DNA from 2 places in the Micromonospora sp. PTRAS2 genome. Region 2 is predicted to be linked to the other one. Evidence: predicted binding sites of a transcription regulator. Region 2 holds the regulator's gene; the other holds the start of a gene.
The links. Region 2 encodes HrcA, which represses chaperone genes, less so after heat shock. Its sites were predicted from a motif close to GGTTNGCACNCTCNNNNNGAGNGTGCNAACC; they were not measured.
Positions count from the first base shown of each region.

Region 1: the regulator HrcA is predicted to act here: its motif matches at 3,041-3,071, upstream of groL (chaperonin GroEL).

Region 1 is NZ_JBSWBU010000003.1:640,457-646,754, forward strand. It holds gene ACVMYR_RS13775 (S8 family serine peptidase) at 1-656, shown strand, start outside; gene ACVMYR_RS13780 (hypothetical protein) at 829-1,092, shown strand; gene groL (chaperonin GroEL) at 1,225-2,847, opposite strand; gene ACVMYR_RS13790 (hypothetical protein) at 3,165-4,256, opposite strand; gene ACVMYR_RS13795 (cold-shock protein) at 4,388-4,591, opposite strand; gene ACVMYR_RS13800 (GNAT family N-acetyltransferase) at 4,930-5,409, shown strand; gene paaN (phenylacetic acid degradation protein PaaN) at 5,475-6,298, opposite strand, start outside.
Region 2 is NZ_JBSWBU010000004.1:58,114-64,411, reverse strand. It holds gene ACVMYR_RS15270 (16S rRNA (uracil(1498)-N(3))-methyltransferase) at 1-552, opposite strand, end outside; gene dnaJ (molecular chaperone DnaJ) at 554-1,699, opposite strand; gene hrcA (heat-inducible transcriptional repressor HrcA) at 1,773-2,795, opposite strand; gene ACVMYR_RS15255 (DUF4870 domain-containing protein) at 3,105-3,728, shown strand; gene hemW (radical SAM family heme chaperone HemW) at 3,771-4,994, opposite strand; gene ACVMYR_RS15245 (enoyl-CoA hydratase-related protein) at 5,014-5,796, shown strand; gene ACVMYR_RS15240 (hypothetical protein) at 5,989-6,298, shown strand, end outside.

The DNA of each region.
Region 1 (6,298 bases), on a different contig from region 2:
ACCTCGGCAGCCCGGCGCGCTACCTCGACTGCCTCCAGTTCATGCTGGCCCCGTTCCCGGCGGGCGGCGACCCGTTCACCGACGGGCGTCCGGAGCGGGCCCCGCAGGTGCTGACGAACTCGTGGGGCTGCCCGCCGATCGAGGGCTGCGACCCGGCGGCGCTGCGGCCGGCGGCCGACGCGCTGGACGCGGCCGGCATCTTCGTGGTCGCGGCGGCCGGCAACACGGGGCCGTACTGCCGGTCGATCGAGGACCCGCCGGCGACGTACCCGGACGTGTTCACCGTCGGGGCGACCGACCGGGACCGCCAGGTCGCCGACTTCTCCAGCCGGGGGCCGGTGCCCGGCGCGGCGAAGCCGGATGTGGTCGCCCCGGGCGTGAGGGTGCTCTCCGCGATGCCGGGCGGCGGGTACGCCACGCTGGACGGCACGTCGATGGCGGCCCCGCAGGTCGCGGGCGTGGTGGCGCTGATGTGGTCGGCGAACCCGGCGCTGATCGGGGACCTGGAGCGCACCCGCCGGATCCTGCGCGACACCGCCGTCCCGGCCGGGGCGACGTACGCCTCCCGCAAGCCGGCGGACGCCTGCGGCGGCGACGTGAACATCACCGGGGCCGGCCTGGTCGACGCGTACGCCGCTGTCCGCGCGGCGCGCTGAGGGGTAAGGAGGGGCCCCTTGTTAACGCATACGGTAGAGAGGGGTCCCCTTCTCACCCCCGCCCGCGCCCGCCCCGACGGCAGCAGCGGCCGAAACGGGCACGGGGGCGGATAGCGCCGTTCGACCGTCCCGGCCATCGACGGCCACCTACCGTCGAGGTGAGGAGGCAGCGATGACCACGGACGACGCACAGGCCGACGACCTGCGCCCCGCCGCCTGGGTGCCGGTCGAGGAGATCGCGGGGCAACTGCCGTTCGACCGGCTGGACTACGGCGACGCCGAGCAGTTGGCGGAGATGGCCGGGGGCGACGCGCTCGCGGCCGAGGAGCCGGTGGTCCTGGTCGACGAGCCGATCCGCGTCGACGAGCCGATCCGCATTCGCCGGCCGTCCGGCCGGGCCGGGAGGCGACGCGACCAGCCGCCCCTGCCGACGTGAGAGCCGGCGGCGGGCGTGTCGCCGAGGTGGGGGCACCAGCGGTTCTGGGCCGGCGCGACGCGGAAGGGGCGGGCCGCTGACGCGACCCGCCCCTTCGACGTGCGGTGTAGCTGAACTCGGGTGGGGCTGGACTCAGAAGTCCATGTCCCCGCCGCCCGGGCCAGCCGCGGCGGCCGGGGTCTTCTCCGGCTTGTCCGCGACGACGGCCTCGGTGGTGAGGAAGAGCGCCGCGATCGACGAGGCGTTCTGCAGCGCCGACCGGGTCACCTTGGCCGGGTCGATGATGCCGGCGGCCAGCAGGTCCACGTACTCGCCGCTGGCGGCGTTGAGGCCGTGGCCGGCGTCCAGGTTGCGGACGCGCTCGACGACGACGCCACCCTCCAGGCCGGCGTTGACGGCGATCTGCCGCAGCGGGGCGTCCAGCGCGATCTTGACGATCTGCGCACCGGTCGCCTCGTCGCCGGTCAGGTCCAGCTTGTCGAAGGCGGTCTTGCCGGCCTGCACCAGCGCGACGCCACCACCCGGGACGATGCCCTCCTCGACGGCGGCCTTCGCGTTGCGGACGGCGTCCTCGATGCGGTGCTTGCGCTCCTTCAGCTCGACCTCGGTGGCCGCGCCGACCTTGATCACCGCAACACCGCCGGCCAGCTTGGCCAGGCGCTCCTGCAGCTTCTCGCGGTCGTAGTCGGAGTCGCTCTTGTCGATCTCGGCCCGGATCTGGTTGACCCGGCCCTGGATCTGCTCGGCGTCGCCGGCACCGTCGACGATGGTGGTCTCGTCCTTGGTCACCACGACCTTGCGGGCGCGGCCCAGCATGTCGAGGCCGGCGGCCTCCAGCTTGAGGCCGAGCTCCTCGCTGATGACCTGGCCACCGGTGAGGATGGCGATGTCGGTCAGCATGGCCTTGCGGCGGTCGCCGAAGCCGGGGGCCTTGACGGCCGCGGACTTGAAGACGCCCTTGACCTTGTTGACCACCAGGGTCGGCAGGGCCTCGCCCTCCACGTCCTCGGCGATGATCAGCAGCGGCTTGCCCGACTGCATGACCTTCTCCAGGATCGGGAGCAGGTCCTTCACCGACGAGATCTTGCTGTTGGCGATCAGGATGTAAGGCTCGTCGAAGACGGCCTCCATGCGCTCCGGGTCGGTCATGAAGTACGCGGAGATGTAGCCCTTGTCGAAGCGCATGCCCTCGGTGAGCTCAAGCTCCAGGCCGAAGGTGTTGCTCTCCTCGACGGTGATGACGCCTTCCTTGCCGACCTTGTCCATCGCCTCGGCGATGATCTCGCCGACGGTGCTGTCACCGGCGGAGATGGAGGCGGTGGAGGCGATCTGCTCCTTGGTCTCGACGTCCTTGGCGAGCTTGGACAGCTCCTCCGAGACGCTGGCCACGGCGGCCTCGATGCCCCGCTTCAGGGCCATCGGGTTGGCGCCGGCGGCCACGTTGCGCAGGCCCTCGCGGACCAGGGCCTGGGCCAGGACGGTCGCCGTCGTCGTGCCGTCACCGGCAACGTCGTCGGTCTTCTTGGCGACCTCCTTGACCAGCTCGGCGCCGATCTTCTCGTACGGGTCCTCGAGCTCGATCTCCTTGGCGATGCTCACACCATCGTTGGTGATGGTGGGGGCACCCCACTTCTTCTCGAGCACCACGTTGCGGCCCTTCGGGCCGAGGGTCACCTTCACGGCGTCGGCGAGCTGGTTCATGCCCCGCTCGAGGCCGCGGCGAGCCTCTTCGTCGAACGCGATCATCTTGGCCATACGGCGTTGTCCTCCTGGACACTCACGGGCCACCCGAGTGTGTGTCCCGGATGGGCCGCCTGGTGTACGCACCTTGGGACGTCGCCACCTGGCGACGACGACGTCTCCTCGGCCGGGCCGGATAGCCCGCGACGACCGGCCATGTGCCACCCGACGGATTTCCGCCGTGCGGCCGTGGCCCCACCGTCCCGACCATTGGCACTCACCCAAGGCGAGTGCCAATGACTTGTTTAGCACTCTGCCCTGCCGAGTGCAAGCACGATGCGGCGGACGGGCCGGGTCGACCCCGCCTGACCAGCGCGACCCGGCCCACCGGTTCAGCCGATTTCACCCGCCAGCCGGGCGGCGGTAACCGGGCCCTCGTACGCCCGCTGCTCGGCGTACGTGACGACCAGGCCGATCAGGTACACCAGGGCGGCCGGGACCGCGACCAGGGCGGCGCCCAGGGCGTACGCGACGTTCCAGCCGTCCAGCGAGGCGGCGTCGGCAGGGTCGGCGAAGAAGAGGGCGGCGACCTGGATCGGGGCCACGACCATGGACGCGAGGGAGGCGGCGAGCCCGACCAGCGCGATCCGCCCGAGCACGGGCCCGAGGCGGGCGTGGAACAGCTGCCGGGCCCGGCCGAGCGGCGCGCCGCCCTCGAAGAGCAGCACCGGGCCGAACAGGCTCAGCGCGGCCATCACGTACAGGCCGGGCAGGTAGCACAGCACGAAGCCGACCAGCATGAGCAGGACGTAGACCACCGTCCAGCCCCACAGCGCCGGGGCCCGGCGCAGGCCGTACGCCAGGGCGTCGCCCGCCGACGTCGGCTCGCCCGCGGCCTGCCGCGCCACCACGCGGGTGCCGGCGGCCCAGCCGACCGCCTGGACGAACCCGAGCAGGCAGCCGAGGCCGATCATCGCGGCGAGGAAGACGCCGAGGTCGGCGAGGTAGCCGTCGGGCAGCGGGGGCGGCGGCTCGCCGGGCGCGGTGGGCTCCAGCGGCGGCAGCGGGTACAGCGGCACGGTCGCCAGCAGCAGCAGGAGCGTCGGCAGGGCATGGGTGAGGGCCAGGACCGGCACGAGCAGCCGCCAGCTGCGGCGCAGCGTGCCGGAGCACCGGGAGAACCACCCGCTCAGCCCTTCCCCGGGCAGGGTGACCAGCGGGTCCGCCGGGTCGTAGCCGGGTGGCGGCCACGGCACCGCGTAGCCCGGCGGAAAGGGGTGGCCCGGCGGGTACGGCGCGGCGTGTGCCGGCGGTAGCGCCGGGCCGGGGTGGGGCTGCCGGCCGGGGTGAAGTTGCTGGCCGGGATAGGGCTGCTGGCCCGGGTGGGCCGGGAACCCGGTGGGGTGCCGGACGGGCGGCGGACCGACCGCAGCCGGCCCCTCGGGCCCCGGGAGGGATCGATCGGGTGGGGGTGGCTGGGACATGGGCCCTCCTCAGCGGCGACGCCGGAACGGCTCACGATCTTCCCTGGCCCGACCCGCCTCCGCCGCCCCGGGGCGACGCGCTCTGCCCAGCACCGGCGGCCCGCCCGCCCGCGGGCCCCAGCGTCGGGCGGTCAGGCGACGACGCGTACGCGCTCGGCCTGCGGCCCCTTCTGCCCCTGGGCGATCTCGAACTCGACGCGCTGCCCGTCGTCCAGCGCCTTGTAGCCGTCCATCTCGATGGCGGAGAAGTGGACGAAGACGTCCTGCCCCCCGTCGACGGCGATGAAGCCGTAGCCCTTCTCGGCGTTGAACCACTTCACGGTGCCCTGTGCCACGGTGCACTTCCTAACGTCGCGCGGCCTTCCACGAGCGGGTACGCCGACGGAACCGGCGGCCCCGGGAACACCGGTTTCACCCGTCTGCGCCGACCGGGAAACCAGTGACCGAAATCGCACGCTACACGAGGAGTGACGATGGCGCACGGCCACAAATAGGGCTATAACGGACCGACCTCAACCCGGCACTCCATAGGCGACCATCACTGCGATAGGTATGCGGGATGACAGCAGTTTCCCGCCCGCCGACCGACCCGGGCAGCGCCCCGACGGGGACGGCCGACACCGTCGCACGGGCAGCCGACGTACGCCGGGTGACCCTGCCGGACGCGGCCCGGATGCGGGCGCTGCGGCTGGAGATGATCGCCGACGCGCCGCTGGCCTTCCTGGAGACCCTGGCGGAGGCCGCCGCCCGCCCGCATGCCGAGTACGCGGCCCGCGTCGCGTCGGTCGCCAGCGGCCGGCACACCGCCCAGTTCGTCGCCGACCCCGGCGCGGACCGGCCCGGCGGCCCCGCCGGGCGGCTCCTCGGGCACGCCGGCGGGACGGTCTCGGCGGACGAGCCCGGCCTCACCGTCGTCTACGCCGTCTACGTCACGCCGGCCCGGCGCGGCACCGGGCTGCTCGCCGCGCTGATCGAGGGGGTCGCCGCCTGGTCCCGGGAGTGCGGTCGGCCGGAGCTGATGCTGGAGGTCGTCGTCGGCAACGACCGCGCCTACCGGGCGTACCGGAGGCTGGGCTTCGTCGACACGGGCGTGCGGGTGCCGCACCCGAGGCTCCCCGCCCTGCGTGAGCTCCAGATGCGCCGCCCGGCGTGAGGCGGGGCGTTTGCAGGGGCCCCCTGTACAACAGAATGCGTTAACAAGGGGCCCCTCCTTGCACCTCAGGCGGGGCGGCGGCTCTGGACGATGCGGAACCGGTTCGCCACGTACGCGCCGTCGGTCAGCGCCGCGTTCGCCGCCGCGTTGGCGCCGCTGCCGTGGAAGTCGGAGAACGCCGCCGACTGGTTGACGAAGACGCCGCCGGTCAGGTTGCACGACAGGTGCACCCCGACGTCGATCGCCGCCGCCTCGGCCGCGTCCAGCACCGCCGGGTCGGTCGAGTAGACGGCGGCGGTCAGCGCCCCGGACTCGCCAACGGTGGCGCGCAGGAGCTCCAGGCTGTGCGCGGTGGAGTCGGTGGCGATCACGAACGAGATCGGCCCGAACCACTCCCGGCCGTACGTCGCGGTGTCGGCGGCGGCCAGCTTGACGATGGTCGGCGTCCGCACCACCGCGCCGGGGAAGGCCGGGTGCTCGACGGTACGCGACTCCAGCACCGCCGCCCCGACCTTGGCGACCTCGTCGAGGCGCTCCAGCACCCCGTCGTTGACGATCGCGCCGGTCAGCTCGACGCCCCGGGCCGGGTCGGCGGTGAGCTTGCCCACGGCGGCGGCGATCCCGGCGGCCACCTCGTCGAAGCTCTTGTGCCCCTGGTCGGTGTCGATGCCCCCGGCCGGGATGAGGATGTTCTGCGAGGTGGTGCACATCTGGCCGCTGTAGAGGGTCAGCGTGAAGCCGAGGTTGCGGCACAGCCCCGCGAAGTCGTCGGTGGAGTCGATCACCACCGTGTTCAGGCCGGCCTTCTCCGTGTAGACCGTCGCCTGCCGGGCGTTGGCCTCCAGCCAGTCGCCGTACTCGGTCGAGCCGGTGAAGTCGACGATCTTCA
Region 2 (6,298 bases):
CGCGGCGGCGGTCAGCGGCTCCTGCGCCTCCTCGTGCAGGACGAACGCGGCGGCGGCGCCGGCGATCCGGCGGGCCACCGTGGCCGTGGACTCGTCGGGGGCGCCGGCCACCACCGGCAGCCACGCCCGGCGGGCCTGCTTCGCCGCCTCCCGGGCCGTCGCCGCCCACTTCTCCCGGGCCCGTACGCCCCGGTCGCCGCGCCACTGCGCCACCGAGCGGGCCGCCGCCCAGGGCACGATCTCGTCGACGCCGACCTCGGTCATCGCCTGCACGGCCAGCTCGCCCCGGTCGCCCTTGGCGATGCCCTGCACCACGACGAGCCGGGGGACGGGCGCGTCGACGTGCCCCCGGGAGGTGACCCGCAGGTCGAGGGCGCCCCGGCCGACGGCGGTGACCACGGCGGCGGCGGTGCCGCCCCGGCCGTCGGCCAGCAGCAGCTCCTCGCCGGCGCGCAGCCGCTGGACGGTGGCCGCGTGGTGCCCCTCCGGGCCGCCGAGGGTCAGCGCGTCGCCGGTGGGCAGCGCGTCGACCAGGAACAGCGGCGCCGACACCTCAGGCGTGCCCGTTGAAGGCGTCGCGCATCCGGGAGAAGAAGCCGCCCTGCTTGCTCAGCTCGGCGACCTCCTCGCCCCGGGTCTTGGCGAAGTCGCGCAGCATCTTTTCCTGGTCGGGGTCGAGCTTGGTCGGGGTGCGCACGTCGAGGTGGACGTAGAGGTCGCCCCGGCCGGTGCCGCGCAGGTGCGGCACGCCCCGGGCACGCAGCCGCAGGGTGCTGCCCGGCTGGGTGCCGGCCTTGACGTCGACCGTCTCCTCGCTGTCGAGGGTCTTGATGGTCAGCCGGGTGCCGAGCGCGGCGGCCGTCATCGGGACGGTGACCCGGCAGTGCAGGTCGTCGCCCTTGCGGGAGTAGACGTCGTGCGGGCGCTCGTGGATCTCGACGTAGAGGTCGCCGGCGGTGCCGCCTCCCGGGCCGACCTCGCCCTGCTGGGCGAGCCGGATGCGCATGCCGTCCTCGACCCCGGCGGGGATCTTGACGGTGAGCGAGCGGCGGGTGCGCACCCGCCCGTCGCCGGTGCAGGTCGGGCAGGGGTGCGGGATGGTGGTGCCGTAGCCCTGGCAGACCGTGCACGGCCGGGCGGAGACCACCTGGCCGAGGAAGGTGCGCTGCACCGACTGGACCTCGCCCCGGCCGCCGCACGCCTCGCAGGTGGCCAGGTGGGTGCCGGCCGCCGTGCCCGCCCCGGAGCAGGTGGTGCAGAGCACCGCCGTGTCGACGGTGATGGGGGCCTCGACGCCGAACGCCGTCTCGTGCAGGTCCAGCTCCAGGCGCAGGATCGCGTCCGCGCCGGGCCGGGTGCGCGGGCGCGGGCCCCGGGAGCCGCCGGCCGCGCCGCCGAAGAAGGCGTCCATGATGTCCTGGAAGCCGACGAACGGGCCGGCCCCGCCGGGTCCGCCCGGGCCGCCCATGCCCCCGCCGCCGGGGGCGAGGGGGTCGCCGCCGAGGTCGACGATCTGCCGTTTCCGGTCGTCCGAGAGGACCTCGTACGCGGCGTTGATGTCCTTGAACTTCTCCTGTGCCTCCGGGTCCGGATTGACGTCCGGGTGGAACTGCCGCGCCAGCTTGCGGTAGGCGCGCTTGATCTCGTCGTCGGAGGCCTCCCGGCTCACGCCGAGGATGCCGTAGTAGTCCCTGGCCACTGCGTCCCGTGTCCTCATGTTCTTGTCGCGTTGCGCCGGTCGTCGGCCGGAGCCGGCCGTCGGCCCTGACTGGTCAGTTCTGGGCCAGCAGCTCGCCCACGTAGCGTGCCACGGCCCGCACCGTGGCGATGGTGCCGGGGTAGTCCATCCGGGTGGGGCCGACCACGCCCAGTCCGCCGAGCGCGGTCGCCCCCGGGCCGTAGCCGGTGCTCACCACCGAGGCGGCCCGCAGATTGTCGATCTCGTTCTCGTCGCCGATCAGCACGCGGGTGGTGGTCGACTCGGCCTCGCCGATGAGCTTGAGCATCACCACCTCCTCCTCCAGCGCCTCCAGAATGGGCCGCAGGGACCCCTGGAAGTCGAGCAGGCCGCCCCGGGTCAGGTTGGCGGTGCCGGCCAGCGCGATGCGCTCCTCGTGCCGCTCGACCAGCGTCTCCAGCAGCACGGTGGAGAGCGTGGTCATGGTGCCGCGCAGGTGCGGGCTCGACTCCTCGACCAGCGCCTGCACCAGCGGCGGGGTCTCCGACAGCCGGCTGCCGACGAGCTTCTCGTTGACCAGCCGGCGCAGGTCGGTGACGTCGTCGGCGCTCACCGGCGCGGGCAGCTCGACCAGCCGCTGCTCGACCCGGCCGGTGTCGGCGATCATCACCAGCATCAGCCGGGTGGTGGAGATCGGCACCAGCTCCAGGTGCCGCACCGAGGAGCGGGCCAGCGAGGGATATTGCACCACGGCGACCTGCCGGGTGAGCTGCGCCAGCAGCCGCACCGTGCGGTGCACCACGTCGTCGAGGTCGACCGCGCCGACCAGGAAGCGCTCGATCGCCCGGCGCTCGGCCGGGCTGAGCGGCTTGACGCGGGACAGCCGGTCGACGAAGAGGCGGTAGCCCCGGTCGGTGGGGACCCGGCCGGCGCTGGTGTGCGGCTGCCGGATGTAGCCCTCCTCCTCCAGCACCGCCATGTCGTTGCGCACCGTCGCGGGGGAGACGCCGAGCTGGTGCCGCTCGACCAGCGCCTTGCTGCCGACCGGCTCCTGGGTGGCGACGTAGTCCTCGACGATCGCGCGGAGCACGGCGAGCTTGCGGTCGTCCAGACCCACCCTGCCACCTCCTGTCGCATGTCGGGCCCGGCGGCGCGGCGGCACCGCAGGTCGGCGCTCCGCCGGTGCGTCGACGCCTGGCACTCGACTGTAACGAGTGCCAGTCTACGTCGGCTGCCCCGTGCTGGGTAAGATCAACGACGGACCGCGGGTGCGGCGACCGCCGCGCGGGAGGCCGGCCGGGCGCGCGCCGACCGGTCGACGGCCGCCCGGTGCGGGCCGCCACCTGCGTGGGCGGGCCGAACATCCGCCGCTCCGCGGCGGTGTCGCTCTGGTGCCCGCTTGCCCGCAACCCCTACCGTGACGTGCATGACTGAACCACCTCGCCCTCCCGGATCGGGCGACCCCGGCGGCTACCCGCCGGAGCCGAACCCGTCGGCACCGTACGGCTCGCCGGGGCACGAGCCCCCCACCGCACCACTGTCCGGGGCCCCCGGGGCGGGCGGCTATCCCCCGCCCGGTGGCTATCCGCCGCCCACCGGTGACCAGCCGCCGTCGGCCGGCTACCCGCCACCCGGGGGCGGCTTCCCCCCGCCCGGTGGCGGATATCCGACCGGCGGCGCGTACGGCGCGCCCTCCGGCGGCTACGCCAACAACGAGGACAAGACCTGGGTCCTGGTCGCCCACTTCGGCGGCGCGGCGGGGATGTTCCTCGGCGGTGGCGTGCTCGGCTGGCTCGCGCCGCTGATCGCCCTGCTCGCCCGGGGCAACCAGTCGCCGACGGTCCGCGCCCACGCGGTGGCGGCGCTGAACTTCCAGCTCCTCTGGTCGGTCATCGCCCTGATCGGCTGGATCCTCACCTGCATCCTGGTGGGGCTCCTGATCGGCTTCGGCGCCATGATCGTCGGCATCATCTTCGGCATCGTCGCCGGCATCAAAGCGAACGAGGGCAGCCCCTACCGCTACCCGATGACCGTCAACCTGATCAAGTGATCCCCGACCGGCCGCTCCCCCGGCCGGTCGGGGTCACCCCCGTCAGGGCAGCAGGTCGCGCACGACCGCGTCGGCCAGCAGCCGGCCGCGCAGCGTGAGCACCGCCCGGCCGGCCGCGTAGCCGGCCGGGTCGAGCAGGCCGTCGGCGAGGGCCCGCCGGGCCCCGGCGCGGCCCGCGTCGTCCAGCACCGCCAGCGGCAGCCCCGAGGCGAGCCGCAGCCGCAGCATGACGTCCTCCGTGTGGGCCTCGTCGGGCGTGAGCACCTCCCGGGCCAGGCCGGGCGACTCCCCCGCCGCCAGGCGCTTCGCGTACGCGGCCGGGTGCTTGACGTTCCACCAGCGCACCCCGCCGACGTGGCTGTGCGCCCCCGGCCCGAGACCCCACCAGTCGCCGCCGTTCCAGTAGAGCAGGTTGTGCCGGCACCGGCCGGCCGGCGTGCGGGCCCAGTTGGACACCTCGTACCAGGAGAAACCGGCCGCGTCGAGGGCGGCCTCCGCGGCCAGGTAACGGTCCGCCGCCACGTCGTCGGAGGGGTACGGCAGCTCGCCGCGCCGCATCCGCGCGGCCAGCCGGGTGCCGTCCTCCACGATCAGGGCGTACGCGCTGACGTGGTCCACCCCGGCGGCCACCACCTGCGCCAGGGACGCGGCGAAGTCGTCGGCGCTCTCCCCCGGCGTACCGTAGATCAGGTCGAGGTTGACGTGGTCGAACCCGGCGTCGCGGGCCTCCCGGGCGGCCTCGGTGGCCCGGCCGGCGCGGTGCCGGCGGTCGAGGATCGCCAGCACCCCCGGCGCGGCCGACTGCATGCCCAGCGAGATGCGGGTGTACCCGGCGGCCCGCAGGGTCTTCAGCGACTCCGGGGTCACCGACTCGGGGTTGGCCTCGGTGGTCACCTCCGCGTCGGCGGCCAGCCCCCAGGTGCGGTCGACGCCGTCGAGGATGCGGGCCAGGTCGTCGGCGGGCAGCAGGGTGGGCGTGCCGCCGCCGACGAACACGGTGTCCACCCGGGGCGGCGGGGTGTCGCCGAGCACCCGGGCGGCCAGCGCCAGCTCGGCGAGCACGGTGTCGGCGTACCCCTCGCGGCTCGCCCCGCCGCCCAGCTCGTCGGCGGTGTAGGTGTTGAAGTCGCAGTAGCCGCAGCGGCTGGCGCAGAACGGCACGTGCACGTACACGCCGAAGCCGCGCGCGCCGACGGCGCGGGTCGCGGTGGCGGGCAGCGAGCCGTCGGCCGGGACGGGCTCGCCTTCTGGAAGGACGCCGGGCATGGCCACTAGTGTGCCCGGCATGACCTCCACCGCCGCGCTCGTGCGGGTCGCCACGGCCCGTGGGGTGACCACCCTCACCCTGGACAGCCCGCACAACCGCAACGCGCTCTCCACGCCGCTGATGACCGAGCTGCTGGCCGGGCTGGCCGCCGCCGTGGCCGACGACGCGGTCCGGGTGGTGGTGCTCGACCACACCGGCCCGGTCTTCTGCTCCGGCGCCGACCTGAAGGAGACCGCCGCCGCGTACGCCAGCGGCACGGTCCCGGCCGGGATGCTCGGCGACGTGCTCGCGGCGGTCTGGGAGTGCCCGAAGCCGGTGGTGGCCCGGGTGGCCGGGCCTGCGCGGGCCGGCGGGCTGGGCCTGATCGCGGCGGCCGACCTGGCGATCTGCGCGCAGGAGGCGACGTTCGCGTTCACCGAGGTGCGGATCGGGGTGATCCCGGCGGTGATCTCGGCGACCGTGCTGCCCCGGCTGGCGCCCCGGGCGGCCGCCGAGCTGTACCTCACCGGCGACACCTTCGACGGGCGGCGGGCCGCCGAGATCGGGCTGGTCACCTCGGCGGTGCCGGCGGACGCGCTGGACGCGGCGGTGGCGCGGGCCTGCGCCTCGCTGGTGCGGGGGGCGCCGAACGCGCTGGCCGGGGCGAAGGCGCTGCTGCGCCGCCCGCCGGCGGCCGACCTGCGGGCCGGGGTCGCCGAGCTGGCCGCCCTGTCGACCGGGTTCTTCCTGTCCGACGAGGGGCGCGAGGGCGTGCTGGCGTTCCGGGAGAAGCGCGACGCGCGCTGGGTGCCGACGGACTGACCGGTGACCGGGCCGGCCGATCGACTCCCGGGGCGCCGAGCGGTTCCCGGGTCGGCCTCCGGTTTCCGGGCCGGGGCGTGGGGAAGGCGGACACGCATCGCGGCCGACCCGCCACGGAACGGAGCGAATCGGTCGGACGGGCCGGACGGCGGCGGCGGGGACGTACTCTTGGCGGACGCCGTCGAACAGGGGGTGCGGGTGCGAAGTCGGGCAGTCGTCGCGACCGGTGTCGTCGTCGCCGTGATCGCCGTGGTGGGGATCTGGCTCGTCGTCCGGCAGGCCGGCGGGCAGCTGCGCCTGCCGTTGTCCCTGACCAGCCGCACCTGCACGGTGCAGGCCGACGGCCAGGTGCGCCTGGACGCCGACCAGATGGCCAACGCCGCCACGATCGCGGCCATCGGCGTCCAGCGGAAGATGCCCGAGCGGGCCGTGGTGGTCGCCCTCGCGACGGCCTACCAGGAGTCCGGGCTGCGCAACCTCCCCGACGGCGACCGGGACTCGC